Regions from separate parts of the Streptomyces sp. NBC_00670 genome, predicted to be linked through region 2. Evidence: riboswitches for the same ligand, from Rfam matches in the RefSeq annotation. Region 2 holds a riboswitch; the other holds the start of a gene.
The links. A riboswitch is a leader RNA that binds a small molecule or an ion and turns the genes downstream of it on or off. The one in region 2 is predicted to bind S-adenosylmethionine.
Positions count from the first base shown of each region.

Region 1: linked by a shared signal. The riboswitch ahead of thrC (threonine synthase) and the one ahead of OIE12_RS08875 (aminotransferase class V-fold PLP-dependent enzyme) in region 2 are both predicted to bind S-adenosylmethionine.

Region 1 is NZ_CP109017.1:3,351,623-3,359,201, reverse strand. It holds gene OIE12_RS14890 (alpha,alpha-trehalose-phosphate synthase (UDP-forming)) at 1-1,373, opposite strand, end outside; gene OIE12_RS14885 (glucosyl-3-phosphoglycerate synthase) at 1,433-2,377, opposite strand; SAM riboswitch class I at 2,510-2,670, shown strand; gene thrC (threonine synthase) at 2,689-3,990, shown strand; gene OIE12_RS14875 (MoaD/ThiS family protein) at 4,068-4,343, shown strand; gene OIE12_RS14870 (cold-shock protein) at 4,798-5,001, shown strand; gene groL (chaperonin GroEL) at 5,284-6,909, shown strand; gene OIE12_RS14860 (NADH:flavin oxidoreductase) at 7,165-7,579, shown strand, end outside.
Region 2 is NZ_CP109017.1:1,994,275-2,001,853, forward strand. It holds gene OIE12_RS08875 (aminotransferase class V-fold PLP-dependent enzyme) at 1-1,214, opposite strand, end outside; SAM riboswitch class IV at 1,389-1,505, opposite strand; gene trpD (anthranilate phosphoribosyltransferase) at 1,816-2,883, opposite strand; gene qcrB (cytochrome bc1 complex cytochrome b subunit) at 3,033-4,673, opposite strand; gene qcrA (cytochrome bc1 complex Rieske iron-sulfur subunit) at 4,670-5,737, opposite strand; gene qcrC (cytochrome bc1 complex diheme cytochrome c subunit) at 5,734-6,546, opposite strand; gene ctaE (aa3-type cytochrome oxidase subunit III) at 6,619-7,239, opposite strand; gene OIE12_RS08905 (hypothetical protein) at 7,421-7,579, shown strand, end outside.

The DNA of each region.
Region 1 (7,579 bases), 1.4 Mb from region 2:
TGAAGCTGCTCCAGGAACCAGCGCGACGGAGGCAGGGCCGTGCCCGCCGCCGCGAGGCGCTTCGCGCGTTCGGCGCGTTCACCCACCGGCATGGACAGTGCCTCGTGCAACGCCTCCGCCGTCGCGACGACGTCGTACGGGTTCACCACCACCGCGTCCTCGCCCAGCTCCTCGTACGCCCCCGCCTCCCGCGACAGCACCAGCGCGCACCCCTCGTCGGAGACGAGCGGTACCTCCTTGGCGACCAGGTTCATGCCGTCCCGTACGGGGTTGACCAGGGCGACGTCGGCCAGCCGGTACGCCGCGAGCGACCGGGCGAAGTCGTCTTCGACGTGCAGCAGCACCGGTGTCCACCCGTCCGTCCCGTAGCGCGCGTTGACCGACTCGGCCACCCGCCGCACCTCCTCGGTGTACTCCCGGTACACCGCGAGGTCCTGGCGGGAGGGGTAGGCGAACGCCACGTGGACCACCCGCTCGCGCCACTCCGGGCGGGAGGCGAGCAGCTGCTCGTAGGCGAGGAGTCCGCGCACGATGTTCTTCGACAGTTCCGTCCGGTCGACCCGGACGATCGTCTTCCGCTCCGGGCCGATCTCCTCGCGCAGCACCGCCATCCGCTCGTCCACGTCGGCCTCGTGCGAGCGCGCGCGCAGGAAGTCGGCGTCGGCGCCGAGGCCGTGCACGCCGATCCGCGTGGAGCCGAGCCCGCCGACGAGCGCGTCCGCGCACGCGGTGAACGCGTCGGCCCAGCGGTGGGTCAGGAAGCCGAGCCGGTCGGCGCCGAGCATGCCGCGCAGCACCTGCTCGGCGATGTCGTCCGGGAGCAGCCGGAAGTAGTCGACCGGCGCCCACGGGGTGTGCGAGAAGTGCGCGATCCGCAGATCGGGGCGGAGCTCCCGGAGCATCCCCGGGACCAGGGTCAGGTGGTAGTCCTGGACCATCACGGCCGCGCCCTCGGCCGCCTCCTCGGCCAGCGCCTCGGCGAAGGCGCGGTTGTAGGCCTCGTAGGAGGCCCACTGGCGCCGGAACTCCTGGTCGAACACCGGCTCGAGCGGGGTCTGGTACAGCATGTGGTGGACGAACCAGAGCACGGAGTTGGCGATGCCGTTGTACGCGTCCGCGTGCACGTCGGCCGGGACGTCCAGCATCCGTACGCCGTCCTCGCCGACCCCGCGCCGCACGGCCTCGCGGTCGCCGTCGCTCAGCGCCGAGCAGACCCACAGCGCGCCCGCGTCCGGCCCGATGGCCGAGAGCCCGGAGACCAGTCCGCCACCGCCCCGTTTGGCGTGCAGCGAGCCGTCCTCCCGCACCGTGTAGGAGACGGGTCCCCGGTTGGAAGCGACCAGGACCTGAGCAGCACCGAACGTGGAAGCCATACGCCTGAACCTAGCCCGGCCCCGAAACCCTCAAACGTGGACGGGCAGCACAGTGCGCCTCACGCCACCCTCCGGTCCGCGTACTCCGCGATCTGGGTCATCGGGGGACGCTCCTCCGTGTCCACCGGATGCGTGCGCGGCTCGAAGCCGTTCGGGCCGCGTTCGAACTGGGTGAGGGTCGGCCGCAGCAGGTGGCCGCGGGCCAGGCGGAGCTGGGCGGTGCGGTAGATCGCCGCGGCCATGCGCCCCAGCGCCTGGCCGTCCTGGTGCCGGTGGCGGCGCACGCCGACGTCGACCTGGGCGAGCGCGTCGAGGCCGACCGTGTGCAGCGCGTCCACCAGCATGCCGAGCTCGACGCCGTAGCCGACCGGGAACGGGAGCTGTTCGAGCAGTGAGCGGCGGGCCGCGTACTCGCCGCCGAGCGGCTGGACGAAGCCGGCCAGCAGCGGCCAGTGCATGTTCAGCAGCGGGCGGGCCATCAGCTCGGTGACCCGGCCGCCCTGCCCGGCGGCGCCGGCCAGCGGACGGTCGTACATCGCCTTGACCAGCTGCACCTCGGGGTCGGTCAGCAGCGGTCCGACGATGCCGGTGACGAAGTCGGAGGAGAACTCGCGCAGATCGGCGTCGACGAAGCAGACGACGTCGCCGCGGGTGACCAGCAGCGAGCGCCACAGCACCTCGCCCTTGCCGGGGAGGGCCGGGATGCGCGGCAGGATCGCGTCGCGGTGCACCACCCGCGCGCCCGCCGCCGCGGCCACCTCGGCGGTGCGGTCGGTGGAGCCGGAGTCGACGACCACGATCTCGTCGACGAGCGGCACCTGCCGGACCAGGTCGCGGTGGATCGCGGCGACGATCTCGCCGACGGTCGCCTCCTCGTCGAGCGCGGGGAGCACCACGCTCACCGACTGGCCCGTGGCCCGCTTGGCGGCCATGACCTGGTGCAACGGGCGGTCTGCCACGGACCATGAGCGTGCGCTCAGCCAATGCTCGACTTCCTGCAGCACGGTCGGTGGCTCCTTTTGTGATCCATCTCGCGGTACGGACGACTCTCTCAAGTGTCCTGGCCTTCGGTTACAGTCTTGAACAACGCCGATGACCGCCGCATGCCGGGGGTCGCCGACGTCACAACCGAATACCGCTCATCCAGAGGGGCAGAGGGACACGGCCCGATGAAGCCCCGGCAACCCTCCAGCCGGTCTCGTAATCGCTGATCATCGTCGATCACTTCGCGAGGCTCCCGGCTAGGGAAGGTGCCAAATCCGTCTCACGGCGAGATGCGTCGTGAGGAAGATGAGGAGAAAGGGCCTCGCCTCACATGGCTGTGCAGACTGTCGCAGAATCCACCGACTCCACCCCCTCCGGCGCCGGTTCCGTCGATCTCGGCCCCGCCGCCGCGCTCTCCTGCCGCGAATGCGGCCACCGCGTGCCGCTCGGACCGGTCTTCGCCTGCGAGGAGTGTTTCGGGCCGCTGGAGATCGCGTACGACTTCTCGGCGCACGACACCGAGGAACTGCGCCGGAAGATCGAGTCCGGCCCCGCGAACATCTGGCGGTACGCCCCGCTGCTGCCCGTCCCGGCCGACGTGGCGACGAAGCCGAACATCAACCCCGGCTGGACCAAGCTCGTCAAGGCCGACAACCTCGCCCGTGAGCTCGGCGTCACCGGCGGGCTGTACGTCAAGGACGACTCCGGCAACCCGACGCACTCCTTCAAGGACCGTGTCGTCGCCCAGGCCATCGAGGCCGCCCGCGCCTTCGGCTTCACCACCCTGTCCTGCTCCTCCACCGGCAACCTGGCCGGCGCGGTGGGCGCCGCCGCCGCCCGGGCCGGCTTCCGCTCCTGCGTGTTCATCCCGCACGACCTGGAGCAGGGCAAGGTCGTCATGGCGGCCGTCTACGGCGGCGAGCTCGTCGGCATCGAGGGCAACTACGACGACGTGAACCGTTTCTGCTCCGAGCTGATCGGCGACCCGGCCGGCGAGGGCTGGGGCTTCGTCAACGTCAACCTGCGGCCGTACTACGCCGAGGGCTCCAAGACGCTGGCGTACGAGATCTGCGAGCAGCTCGGCTGGCGGCTGCCCGACCAGCTCGTGGTGCCGATCGCCTCCGGCTCCCAGCTGACGAAGATCGACAAGGGGCTGCGGGAACTGATCCAGCTCGGGCTGGTCGAGGACAAGCCGTACAAGATCTTCGGCGCCCAGGCCGAGGGCTGTTCGCCGGTGTCGACCGCGTTCAAGGCGGGCCACGACGTCGTACGGCCGCAGAAGCCGGACACCATCGCCAAGTCGCTGGCGATCGGCAACCCGGCCGACGGCCCCTACGTCCTGGACATCGCGCGCCGCACGGGCGGGGCGGTGGAGGACGTCAACGACGAGGAAATCGTCGACGCGATCCGGCTGCTGGCGCGGACCGAGGGCATCTTCGCGGAGACCGCCGGCGGTGTGACGGTCGGCGTCACGCGGAAGCTGATCGAGGCCGGTGTGCTCGACCCGTCGCTGACGACCGTCGTCCTCAACACGGGGGACGGCCTCAAGACGCTGGACGCGGTGGCGGGTACGGGGCTCACCGCGACGATCCGGCCGTCCCTGGACTCCTTCCGGGAGGCGGGGCTCGCGTAGCCGGCCGGCTCGCGCCCCGCTTTCCCCCACCGCGCCCCTACGGGGCGCCTCGCATCCGACCGGAGGTCATCACCCCCATGAGCGTCACCGTTCGCATCCCCACCATCCTGCGCACCTACACCGGCGGCAAGGCCGAGGTCGGCGCCGAGGGCGCGACCCTCGGCGAGGTCATCGCGGACCTGGAGAAGAACCACACCGGGATCGCCGCCCGGGTCCTGGACGACCAGGGCAAGCTGCGCCGCTTCGTCAACGTGTACGTCAACGACGACGACGTCCGCTTCGAGCAGGGGCTCGACACGGCGACGCCGGAGGGTGCGGGCGTGTCGATCATTCCGGCGGTGGCCGGCGGCTGAGCGGTTCCCGCGGTCGAGCGGCTGACGTTACCTTCGGTAATGTCGATCACCGTGTGTTCATCGGATTGCCCCCTCCGTGAGAGAAACGGAGGGGGCAATTCTGCATGGTTGAGCACGGTACAGTTGGGGAACGCGCCCCGGATTTCTGTGACCGGGGCAGGGGGATCCTGCCGCGCTTCCGACAAGAAGTAGCCAAAGTGTGCGGACCTTTTGCGACTATTGCTCCTTTTGTGCGGCCCGACTTGCCCTGAATTCCGGGGAATTCTCCGTATATTCCCGACCCGTCGTGCCCAGATTTCTCGTCCGACTGACCTGTTGCAGACGGCAGTTGGACAGATACATTCAGCCGCGGTCGACGCGTTCCGGCGCACGCCCCCAACCGTTGGGGGGTGAGGTCTGACCCGGGTCCGCGAAGTGCGGGTCCGTGCAAGGGCCAGTAATAGGGGAGTTGGGCATGGCTCAGGGCACCGTCAAGTGGTTCAACGCGGAGAAGGGGTACGGCTTCATCGCGGTCGACGGTGGTGCGGATGTGTTCGTCCACTACAGCGCGATCCAGATGGACGGTTACCGCACTCTGGAAGAGGGCCAGCGGGTCGAGTTCGAGATCTCGCAGGGTCAGAAGGGGCCGCAGGCGGACATGGTCCGCGTTGCCGGCTGACGCGCGCGCCGACTGAAAGTTCGACGTGAACGAAGGGCTCGTGGGCACCGTCGGGTGCCCGCGGGCCCTTCGGTCTGTCCGGGTCCGACGGGGTGGCGCTTGCACTCTCGGGGGGTGAGTGCTAATCATTGGCGTTAGCACTCACACGGTGAGAGTGACAACGAAGGACCGGGTCGGTGAGGCCCTGGCGAGGTGGGGCAAGGAACCATCCGCCGGTGCCGTCCGTCGCGGGCGCGGGCGCGGTCCGGAGCAATCCACCCCAGTCCGGGAGGACCACTTCACATGGCCAAGATCATCGCGTTCGACGAGGAGGCGCGGCGCGGCCTCGAGCGCGGCATGAACCAGCTCGCGGACGCCGTGAAGGTGACGCTCGGCCCCAAGGGCCGCAACGTCGTCCTCGAGAAGAAGTGGGGCGCCCCCACGATCACCAACGACGGTGTCTCCATCGCCAAGGAGATCGAGCTCGAGGACCCGTACGAAAAGATCGGCGCCGAGCTGGTCAAGGAAGTCGCCAAGAAGACGGACGACGTCGCCGGCGACGGTACGACCACCGCCACCGTCCTCGCCCAGGCGCTGGTCCGCGAGGGCCTGCGCAACGTGGCCGCCGGTGCCAACCCGATGGCCCTCAAGCGCGGTATCGAGAAGGCCGTCGAGGCCGTCTCCGGTGCCCTGCTCGACCAGGCCAAGGAGGTCGAGACCAAGGAGCAGATCGCCTCCACCGCCTCCATCTCCGCCGCCGACACCCAGATCGGCGAGCTCATCGCCGAGGCGATGGACAAGGTCGGCAAGGAAGGCGTCATCACGGTCGAGGAGTCCCAGACCTTCGGTCTGGAGCTCGAGCTCACCGAGGGCATGCGCTTCGACAAGGGCTACATCTCGGCGTACTTCGCGACCGACATGGAGCGCATGGAGGCGTCGCTCGAGGACCCCTACATCCTCATCGCCAACTCCAAGATCTCCGCGGTCAAGGACCTGCTCCCGCTCCTGGAGAAGGTCATGCAGTCGGGCAAGCCGCTGCTGATCATCGCCGAGGACGTCGAGGGCGAGGCCCTGTCGACGCTGGTCGTCAACAAGATCCGCGGCACCTTCAAGTCCGTCGCCGTCAAGGCCCCGGGCTTCGGTGACCGCCGCAAGGCCATGCTCGGCGACATCGCCATCCTCACGGGCGGCGAGGTCATCTCCGAGGAGGTCGGCCTCAAGCTGGAGAACGCCGGTCTGGAGCTCCTGGGCCGCGCCCGCAAGGTCGTCATCACCAAGGACGAGACCACGATCGTCGACGGCGCCGGCTCCGCCGACCAGGTCGCCGGCCGGGTCAACCAGATCCGCGCCGAGATCGAGAACAGCGACTCCGACTACGACCGCGAGAAGCTGCAGGAGCGCCTGGCGAAGCTCGCCGGCGGTGTCGCGGTCATCAAGGCCGGTGCCGCCACCGAGGTCGAGCTCAAGGAGCGCAAGCACCGCATCGAGGACGCCGTCCGCAACGCGAAGGCGGCCGTCGAGGAGGGCATCGTCGCCGGTGGTGGCGTGGCCCTGCTCCAGGCCTCCCAGGTCTTCGAGAAGCTGGAGCTCGAGGGCGACGAGGCCACCGGTGCCGCCGCCGTCAAGCTGGCGCTCGAGGCCCCGCTGAAGCAGATCGCCGTCAACGCCGGCCTCGAGGGCGGCGTCGTGGTGGAGAAGGTGCGCAACCTGACCCCGGGCCACGGCCTCAACGCCGCGAGCGGCGAGTACGTCGACCTGGTCAAGGAAGGCATCATCGACCCGGCGAAGGTGACCCGTTCCGCGCTGCAGAACGCCGCCTCCATCGCCGCGCTGTTCCTGACCACCGAGGCCGTCATCGCCGACAAGCCGGAGAAGGCCGCCCCGGCGGGCGCTCCGGGCGGCATGCCGGGCGGTGACATGGACTTCTGATCCTCACAGGGCCCGGCCACCCACCGGGCCCACCGAGGATCGGACACGTCCGAAACGCGTCGAGGGCGGCGCTCCCCGTACGGGGGGCGCCGCCCTTCGGCGTGTCCGGAGCCGGCGGAGTCGGGGATGGCCCCGGTCACCGTCACGGGGCCGGTGGGAATGCCGGGACGGCGCCCGCGCATTGACCCTCGTGTGCGCATTACATGCGCGTGCACATACTGACCGGTTCTCCCATGCCCCCGAGGAGCCCCTTCGATGACCGCCCCCGCCTCCGCCGCCACGTCCGAGTCCGCCGCTCGCGTCGCGCGGATCCTCTCCCGGCCCGTCGCCCTGAACGGACTGACCGTCCCCAACCGCATCGCCATGGCGCCGATGACCCGCTCGTTCTCCCCGGGCGGTGTCCCCGGCGAGGACGTGCTCTCGTACTACGCACGCCGGGCCGCCGCGGGCGTCGGGCTGATCGTCACCGAGGGCACCTACGTCGGCCACGCCTCGGCCGGGATCAGCGACCGCATCCCCCGGTTCCACGGCGAGGAGCAGCTCGCGGGCTGGGCGAAGGTCGCCGAGGCGGTGCACGCGGCGGGCGGCACGATCGTGCCGCAGCTCTGGCACGTCGGCATGGTCCGCGAGCAGGGCCAGGCGCCCTTCCCCGACGCTCCCGCCGTCGGCC
Region 2 (7,579 bases):
AGGGACTTCTCCCCGGGCGCGGCCTCCGGCGCCCCGCACTCGCCCTGGGTCTGCGGGTCGCCGCCGAGCAGGGTGCGCACCAGCGGGTGGGCGCAGAAGAGGCCGTCGCGGACGCCGATGCCGTACTCGGCGGAGAGCGCGGCGGCGAAGTGCGAGCTGTTCCAGCCCTCGACGACGAAGGAGAGCACGCCCACGCGGGGCGCGTCGTCGCCGAACAGGGACAGCACCCGCACCTCGGGCACCTCGGCCAGGCCCGCCCGCACCCGCTCGATCAGCTGGTTCTCGCGGGCGACCAGGGTGTCCCAGCCGGCCTCGGTGAGCGCCTTGCAGGCGGAGGCGACGGCGTAGGCGCCGATCACGTTGGGCGAGCCGGCCTCGTGGCGGGCGGCGCTCTCGTGCCACTCCACATCGACGCCGCCGTCGGTGCGCCGGGTGACCCTGCGGCTGGCGCCGCCGCCGGCGAGGTAGGGCTCGGCGGCGGTCAGCCAGTCGGCGCGGCCGGCCAGCACGCCGGAGCCGAAGGGGGCGTACAGCTTGTGCCCGGAGAAGGCGACCCAGTCGACGTCCAGGTCCTGCACGGAGACGGGGTGGTGCGGGGCGAGCTGGGCGGCGTCCAGGACGATACGGGCGCCGTGCGCGTGCGCGGTGGCCGCCAGTTCGCGGACGGGCCAGAGCTCGCCGGTGACGTTGGAGGCGCCGGTGACGCAGACCAGGGCCGGGGCGGTGGTGTCGCGGGCGGCGAGGGCGCGCTCCAGCGTGTCGACGGCCTGGTAGGGGGTGCGGGGGGCGTCAAGGTAGGTGACGCGGGCGGCGCGCCAGGGCAGCAGGGAGGCGTGGTGCTCGGTCTCGAAGACGAACACCTCGCAGCCGGCGGGCAGCGCGGCGGCGAGGAGGTTGAGGGAGTCGGTGGTGGACCGGGTGAAGACGACCTGGTCGGCGGCGCGGCAGTCGAGGAACTCGGCGACGGTGAGGCGGGCGTTCTCGAACAGGTCGGTGGAGAGCTGGGAGAGGTAGCCGGCGCCGCGGTGGACGCTGCCGTAGTAGGGGGCGTAGGCGGCGACGTCGTCCCAGACGCGCTGGAGGGCGGGGGCGCTGGCGGCGTAGTCGAGGGCGGCGTAGGTGACTTCGCCGCCGGTGACGAGGGGGACGGTGACGTCGCGGCCGAGGACGGGGAGAGGGGTGGTGGTGGCCGTGGTGGCGGTGGTGACGGACATGGGTGAACTCCCGTGGGCGCAGGCGGAATCACCACGCGAGCGGGGGCGACGGCCCGGGCGCGCTCGCGCGTGGGTGAGGTGAAAGGGGTGTGCGGAGGCGGGGCTCTGCGGCCCTATCGCATTCGCTTGCTCACGGGGGGCTCCTCGGTGACCAGGACCCCTGGAGTGCCGAGGGGTCCGCGCTTGCCGCGGGCCTTGTGGCGGGCGGCCTGGTCTTCACCCGGGGCACCCCGCCACGGACGGAGGGTTGCCGGACAGTCGGCCGGGGCCTCATGACTGTCACTCATGACCTGCGCCCGACGCTACGGGACCCCACGCCTCCCCCGCAACCCGTCCCACATCCCGATACGGGGGGCCCGGGGTGCGTTGTCGGGTGCGGGTGGGTGGGGACTTCTCGCGCAGTTCCCCGCGCCCCTGAAAGACCGGGGGCGCCCCCAGCTTTTAGGGGCGCGGGGAACTGCGCGACCAGCCACGACGCACCCGCACCTGCCCACAACCCCCACCCACCCCCGGGGGGCCTGGGGGCGGAGCCCCCAGGTTGAGGACGGGACGGGTAGGGGCGGCGGGGGCGAAAAAATGCCGCCCGCACGCCCCCGTACCGTCACGCCCGGCGCGTGGCCGCAACCCAGCGGGAGAGCGCCTCCCGGGCCGCGCCGCTGTCGATGGACTCCGCCGCGCGCGCCATCCCGTCACGGAGACGGTCCACCAGTGGACCCTCCTCCCCCCGCAACGCCACCACCGCCGCCGCCGAGTTCAACAGCACCGCATCCCGCACCGGCCCCGCCTCCCCCTCCAGCACCCGCCGCGCGACATCCGCGTTGTAGGAGGGGTCCCCGCCCCGCAACGCCTCCACCGGCACCAACGGAATCCCCACCGACCGCGGGTCGAACGCCTCCTCCGTCACCTTGCCGTGCCGCACCTCCCACACCCGCGACGTCGACGTCGTCGTCAGCTCGTCGAGCCCGTCGTCACCGCGGAAGACGAGCGAGGAGTTGCCCCGCTCGGCGAAGACCCCGGCGATGATCGGCGCCATCCGCGCGTCGGCGACGCCGATCGCCTGGGCCCGCACCTGCGCGGGGTTGGTCAGCGGCCCGAGGAAGTTGAACGTCGTCCGGATCCCGAGCTGCCCGCGCGCCGCCGCCACATGCCGCAGCGCGGGGTGGAACTTCGCCGCGAAGCAGAAGGTGATCCCGGCCTCCTCGGCGACCTCCACCACCCGCTGCGGCGACAGGTTCAGGTCGACGCCGAGCTTCTCCAGCACATCCGACGCCCCGGACGCCGACGACGCGGCCCGGTTGCCGTGCTTGACGACCTTCGCCCCGGTCCCGGCGACGACGATGGCGGACATCGTGGAGATGTTGACGGTCTTCGCCCCGTCCCCGCCCGTGCCGACGATGTCGACCGTGTCCCCGGGGACGTCGATGACGTGCGCGTGCGCGTACATCGCGCGTACGAACCCGGTGATCTCCTGCACCGTCTCGCCCTTGGCGCGCAGCGCCACCGCGAAGCCGGCGATCTGCGCGTCGGTCGCCTCGCCGCGCATGATGAGGTCCATCGCCCAGGCGGTGTCGTCCGCGGACAGGTCACGGCCGTCGAGGAGACCGTTCAGAAGGGCGGGCCAGGAGCGGCCCGCCGCGGTGTCGCCTCCAGCGGGGGTCACAGCAGTCATACGCCGCTCCTGGCTCGTCACGAGAAGAAGAAGTCCGGCACCTCACGCGGGCCGGCCACCCCCACCCTATCCAGCCCCGCACACGGGGAAGGGCCCCGTCCGAGCATCGGACGGGGCCCTTCTCGCCGTGGCGTGGCGACAGCGGACGATCAGTGGTGGCCGTGGCCGCTGGTGATCTCCTTGTACTCCTCGACGGTGGGCTTGGGGATCTGGTTGTCCTCCCCGTAGTACGCCTTGCTGAGCTTGGCGCGGAGCTTCTGCGGCCCCTTGACCTTGCGCTCGACGCCGTTCTCGTCGACCGTCGGGCCCAGCTCGAGCGGGCTGTACTGCTCGTGCGCCGTGAGGGTGTGCAGCTGCTCCTGGCTGAGCGGCTCGTGCACCTCGATGAACTCACCGTGCGGCAGGCGCTTGATGATGCCGGACTCGCGCCCGTGCAGCACCTTCTCCTTGTCGCGGCGCTGGAGGCCGAGGCAGATCCGCTTGGTGACGATGAACGCGATCACCGGGGCGACGAAGAACGCGATCCGGACGAACCAGGTGATGGCGTTGATCGACAGGCTGAAGTGCGTGGCGAACAGGTCGTTGCCGCCACCGATCAGCAGGACGAAGTACCACGTCATCCAGGCCACACCGAACGCGGTCCGGGTCGGGGCGTTGCGCGGGCGGTCCAGGATGTGGTGCTCGCGCTTGTCGCCGGTGACCCAGGACTCGATGAACGGGTAGACGGCGATGGCGACCAGGACCAGCGGGAAGATCATCAGCGGTACGAACACGCCCAGGACGAGCGTGTGGCCCCACAGGTTGATCTCCCAGCCCGGCATGACACGGATCAGGCCCTCGGAGAAGCCCATGTACCAGTCGGGCTGGGCGCCGGTGGAGACCTGGTCCGGCCGGTAGGGGCCGATCGCCCAGATCGGGTTGATCTGCGCGATCGCGGCGACGACCGCGATGACACCGAAGACCAGGAAGAAGAAGCCTCCGGCCTTGGCCATGTACACCGGCAGCAGCGGCATGCCGACGACGTTGTTGTTGGTCTTTCCGGGACCCGCGTACTGCGTGTGCTTGTGGTAGAAGACCAGGATCAGGTGCGCCACCATCAGGCCGAGCATGATGCCCGGCAGCAGCAGGATGTGGATCGAGTAGAAGCGGGCCACGAAGTCGCCGCCCGGGAACTCGCCGCCGAAGAGGAAGAACGACAGGTACGTGCCGACGATCGGCACGGACAGGATCGCGCCCTCCATGAAGCGGACACCGGTGCCGGAGAGCAGGTCGTCCGGGAGCGAGTAACCGGTGAAGCCGGTGAACATGCCGAGGACGAACAGCAGGAAGCCGAACAGCCAGTTGACCTCGCGCGGCTTGCGGAACGCGCCGGTGAAGAAGACGCGCATCATGTGCACGAACATGCCGGCGAGGAAGATCAGCGCCGCCCAGTGGTGGATCTGCCGGATCAGCAGACCACCGCGCACCTCGAAGGAGATGTGCAGGGTCGAGTTGAACGCCTCGGACATCATCTGGCCCTGCAACGGCACGTAACTGCCGTGGTACTGGACCTCGTTCATCGACGGGTGGAAGAACAGCGTCAGATAGACACCCGTCAGGATGATGATGATGAAGCTGTACATGCAGACTTCACCGAGCATGAACGACCAGTGGTCGGGGAAGATCTTGCGCATGTTGGACTTGGCCAGGGAGTAGATCCCCAGGCGGCCGTCGGCCCAGTCGGCGACCCGCTCTCCGGCGGGTGCCTTGCCGCGCCTGCGCGGCTCGTTGCTGGCTGCTGCAGTACTCATCCGCGCTCCCAGAAAGCAGGACCGACGGGCTCCGCGAAGTCGCCGAGCGCCTGGAGGTAACCGTCCTCGCTCACACCGATGCGCAGCTGCGGCAGGGGGTGGCCGGCCGGGCCGAAGATGACTCGGGCACCGTCGGAGAGGTCGAAGGTGGACTGGTGGCACGGGCACAGGACGTGGTGCGTCTGCTGCTCGTACAGCGAGATCGGGCACCCGACGTGGGTGCAGATCTTGGAGTAGGCCACGATGCCCTCGTGGCTCCAGTCGAGCTCCTGCTTGTCCTTGATGTTCTCCGGCTGGAGCCGGACGATCATCAGGGCCGCCTTGGCGATCTCGGTCTGGAAGTCCTCGTCGTGCTCCTCGAGCCCCTCGGGCTTGACGAAGGTCAGCGAACCCACGGCCACGTCCGAGGGACGGACCGGCTCGTTGGTGTTCATGTTGACCAGCAGCTTGCCCTTGGCCCACGCGGTGTGGCGGAGCTTGGTGTGGGGCAGCGGGCCGAGGTCGCGCAGCAGCATGACGCCGGAGAGCGGCACCAGGGTGAGCGCGCCGAACATCGTGTTGCGGATCAGCTTGCGGCGGCCGAGCGCGGACTCCTTGGCGCCCTGCTTGAAGTCGGCGAGGACCTTCGAGCGGGTCTCCGGGGGTGCCTCGATCGGGTGACGCTCGTCGGCGATCTCCACGTCGGACATCAGGGTGCGGGCCCAGTGGACCGCGCCCGCGCCGATCGCGAACAGCGCCACGCCGAGGGTCAGGCCCAGCGCGAAGTTGAGCGCGCTGATGTGCCCCAGCGGGAACACGTAGATCGAGGTGTCCGGCGAGATCGCCACGTAGGAGGCGATGAAGCCGATGGTGGCCAGCATCGAGACGGTGAACAGCAGCGCCACCGTGCGCTCGGAGTGGTTCGCGGCCTTCTCGTCCACGTCCTGGCGGCGGTGCTCGTGCGGCGGCAGACCGGGGTCCGCGAACGGGTTCTCCTCGTCCGCGACGGCCAGGCCCTCGTGGGCCTCGTGCTCCTGGTCCCGCTCGGCGGGCAGCTTCTCTTCTGGAATGTCTTGGCTACTCATGACTTCTTGGCCTTTGCGGTCCGAGCGGCGACCCAGACGGCGACCGCGATCAGCGCGCCGAGTCCGAAGATCCAGGCGAACAGACCCTCGCTGACCGGGCCAAGACCGCCGAGCTCGAGACCGCCGGGGTTGGTCGTTTCATCGCCGTCGACAGCCTTCAGGTACGCGATGATGTCCTGCTTGTTCTTGGACGTCAGCGTGGTGTCGGGGAAGGACGGCATGTTCTGCGGGCCGGTCTGCATGGCCTCGTAGATGTGCTTCGGGGCGACACCCTCCAGGCTCGGCGCGAACTTGCCGTTCGTCAGCGCGCCGCCCTTGCCGGTGAAGTTGTGGCACTGCGAGCAGTTGGTACGGAACAGCTCACCGCCCTTGGCGATGTCCGCGCCCTCCGGGCTGTACTCGTCCTTGGTCGGCACGGCCGGGCCGGCGCCGAGGGAGGCGATGTACGCGGCGAGCTGGTCGATCTGCGCCTGCGAGTAGATGTTCTTCTTCTTCTCGACCTGCGCCTGCTGCGAGGTGGAGGCCGGCATGCGGCCGGTGCCGACCTGGAAGTCGACCGCGGCGGCGCCGACGCCGACCAGGCTCGGACCGTCGGAGCTGCCCTTACCACCGGTGCCGTGGCAACTGGCGCAGCCCACCTCGTAGAGCTTCTTGCCCTCCTCGATGGCGAGGGACTGTGCGGTGTCGTCGGCCTGTGCCTTGTCCGCGGGCGCGAACGCGGTGTACAGCCCCCCGGTGGCCGCCAGCGCGAAGAGTAGGACGACGATCGCCGCCAGCGGATGGCGTCGTCGTGCGGAGAGCTTTTTCACGGATTACCCCGGTGTCAGGATCTTCTGCGTCGATGCTTCGGAAGGGTCGGGTGGCCGGTCTCGGCGCTTCGGCTACTTGATCAGGTAGATCGTGGCGAAGAGGCCGATCCAGACGACATCGACGAAGTGCCAGTAGTAGGACACGACGATCGCTGCCGTTGCCTGGTCGTGCGTGAACCTCTTCGCCGCGTACGTACGGCCGAGCACGAAGAGGAAGGCGATGAGACCGCCCGTCACGTGCAGACCGTGGAAGCCGGTGGTCAGGTAGAACACCGAGCCGTACGGGTCGGAGGAGAGCGAGATGCCGTCCTTCTTGACCAGCTCGGTGTACTCGTAGATCTGACCGCCGATGAAGATCGCGCCCATGATGAAGGTGACGATGAACCAGCCCCGGAGCTTCTTCACGTCACCGCGCTCGGCGGCGAACACGCCGAGCTGGCAGGTGAGCGAGGAGAGCACCAGGATCGTGGTGTTCGTCGCCGAGAAGGGGACGTTGAGCGCGCTCGCCATCTCCTTCCAGTGATCGGGGCCGGTCACCGATCGCAGGGTGAAGTACATCGCGAAGAGGGCCGCGAAGAACATCAGCTCGGAACTCAGCCAGATGATGGTTCCGACGCTGGTGAGGTTCGGCCGGTTGACCGACGGGTGTGCGTGCCCGGTATCTACTGTCGTTGCTGTCGCCACGACCGACATTATGTCGGTCGCTTATCCCGCCCTCACCCCGGGGGGTGCCGTTCGGAGTGTCCGCACCCCGTGCGCTGCCCGGATGGCGCATCGCCGGGCCGTTCCGACCGCTGCCCGGGGCGGGTGCGAGGGAGTAGCATCCGGCCCAACGGTCCATGTCCGCACGACGACGAGGTCTTCCGGAGGAAGCATGCAGCCGACCGCCACCGTGCTGGTCTACAGCGACGACTCCACCACCCGCGAACAGGTGCGGCTCGCGTCCGGCAGGCGGCCCGTTCCGGACGGCCCCGAGGTGGAGTTCCTGGAGTGCGCCACGCCGGAGGCGGTCCTGCGGGAGCTGGACCGCGGC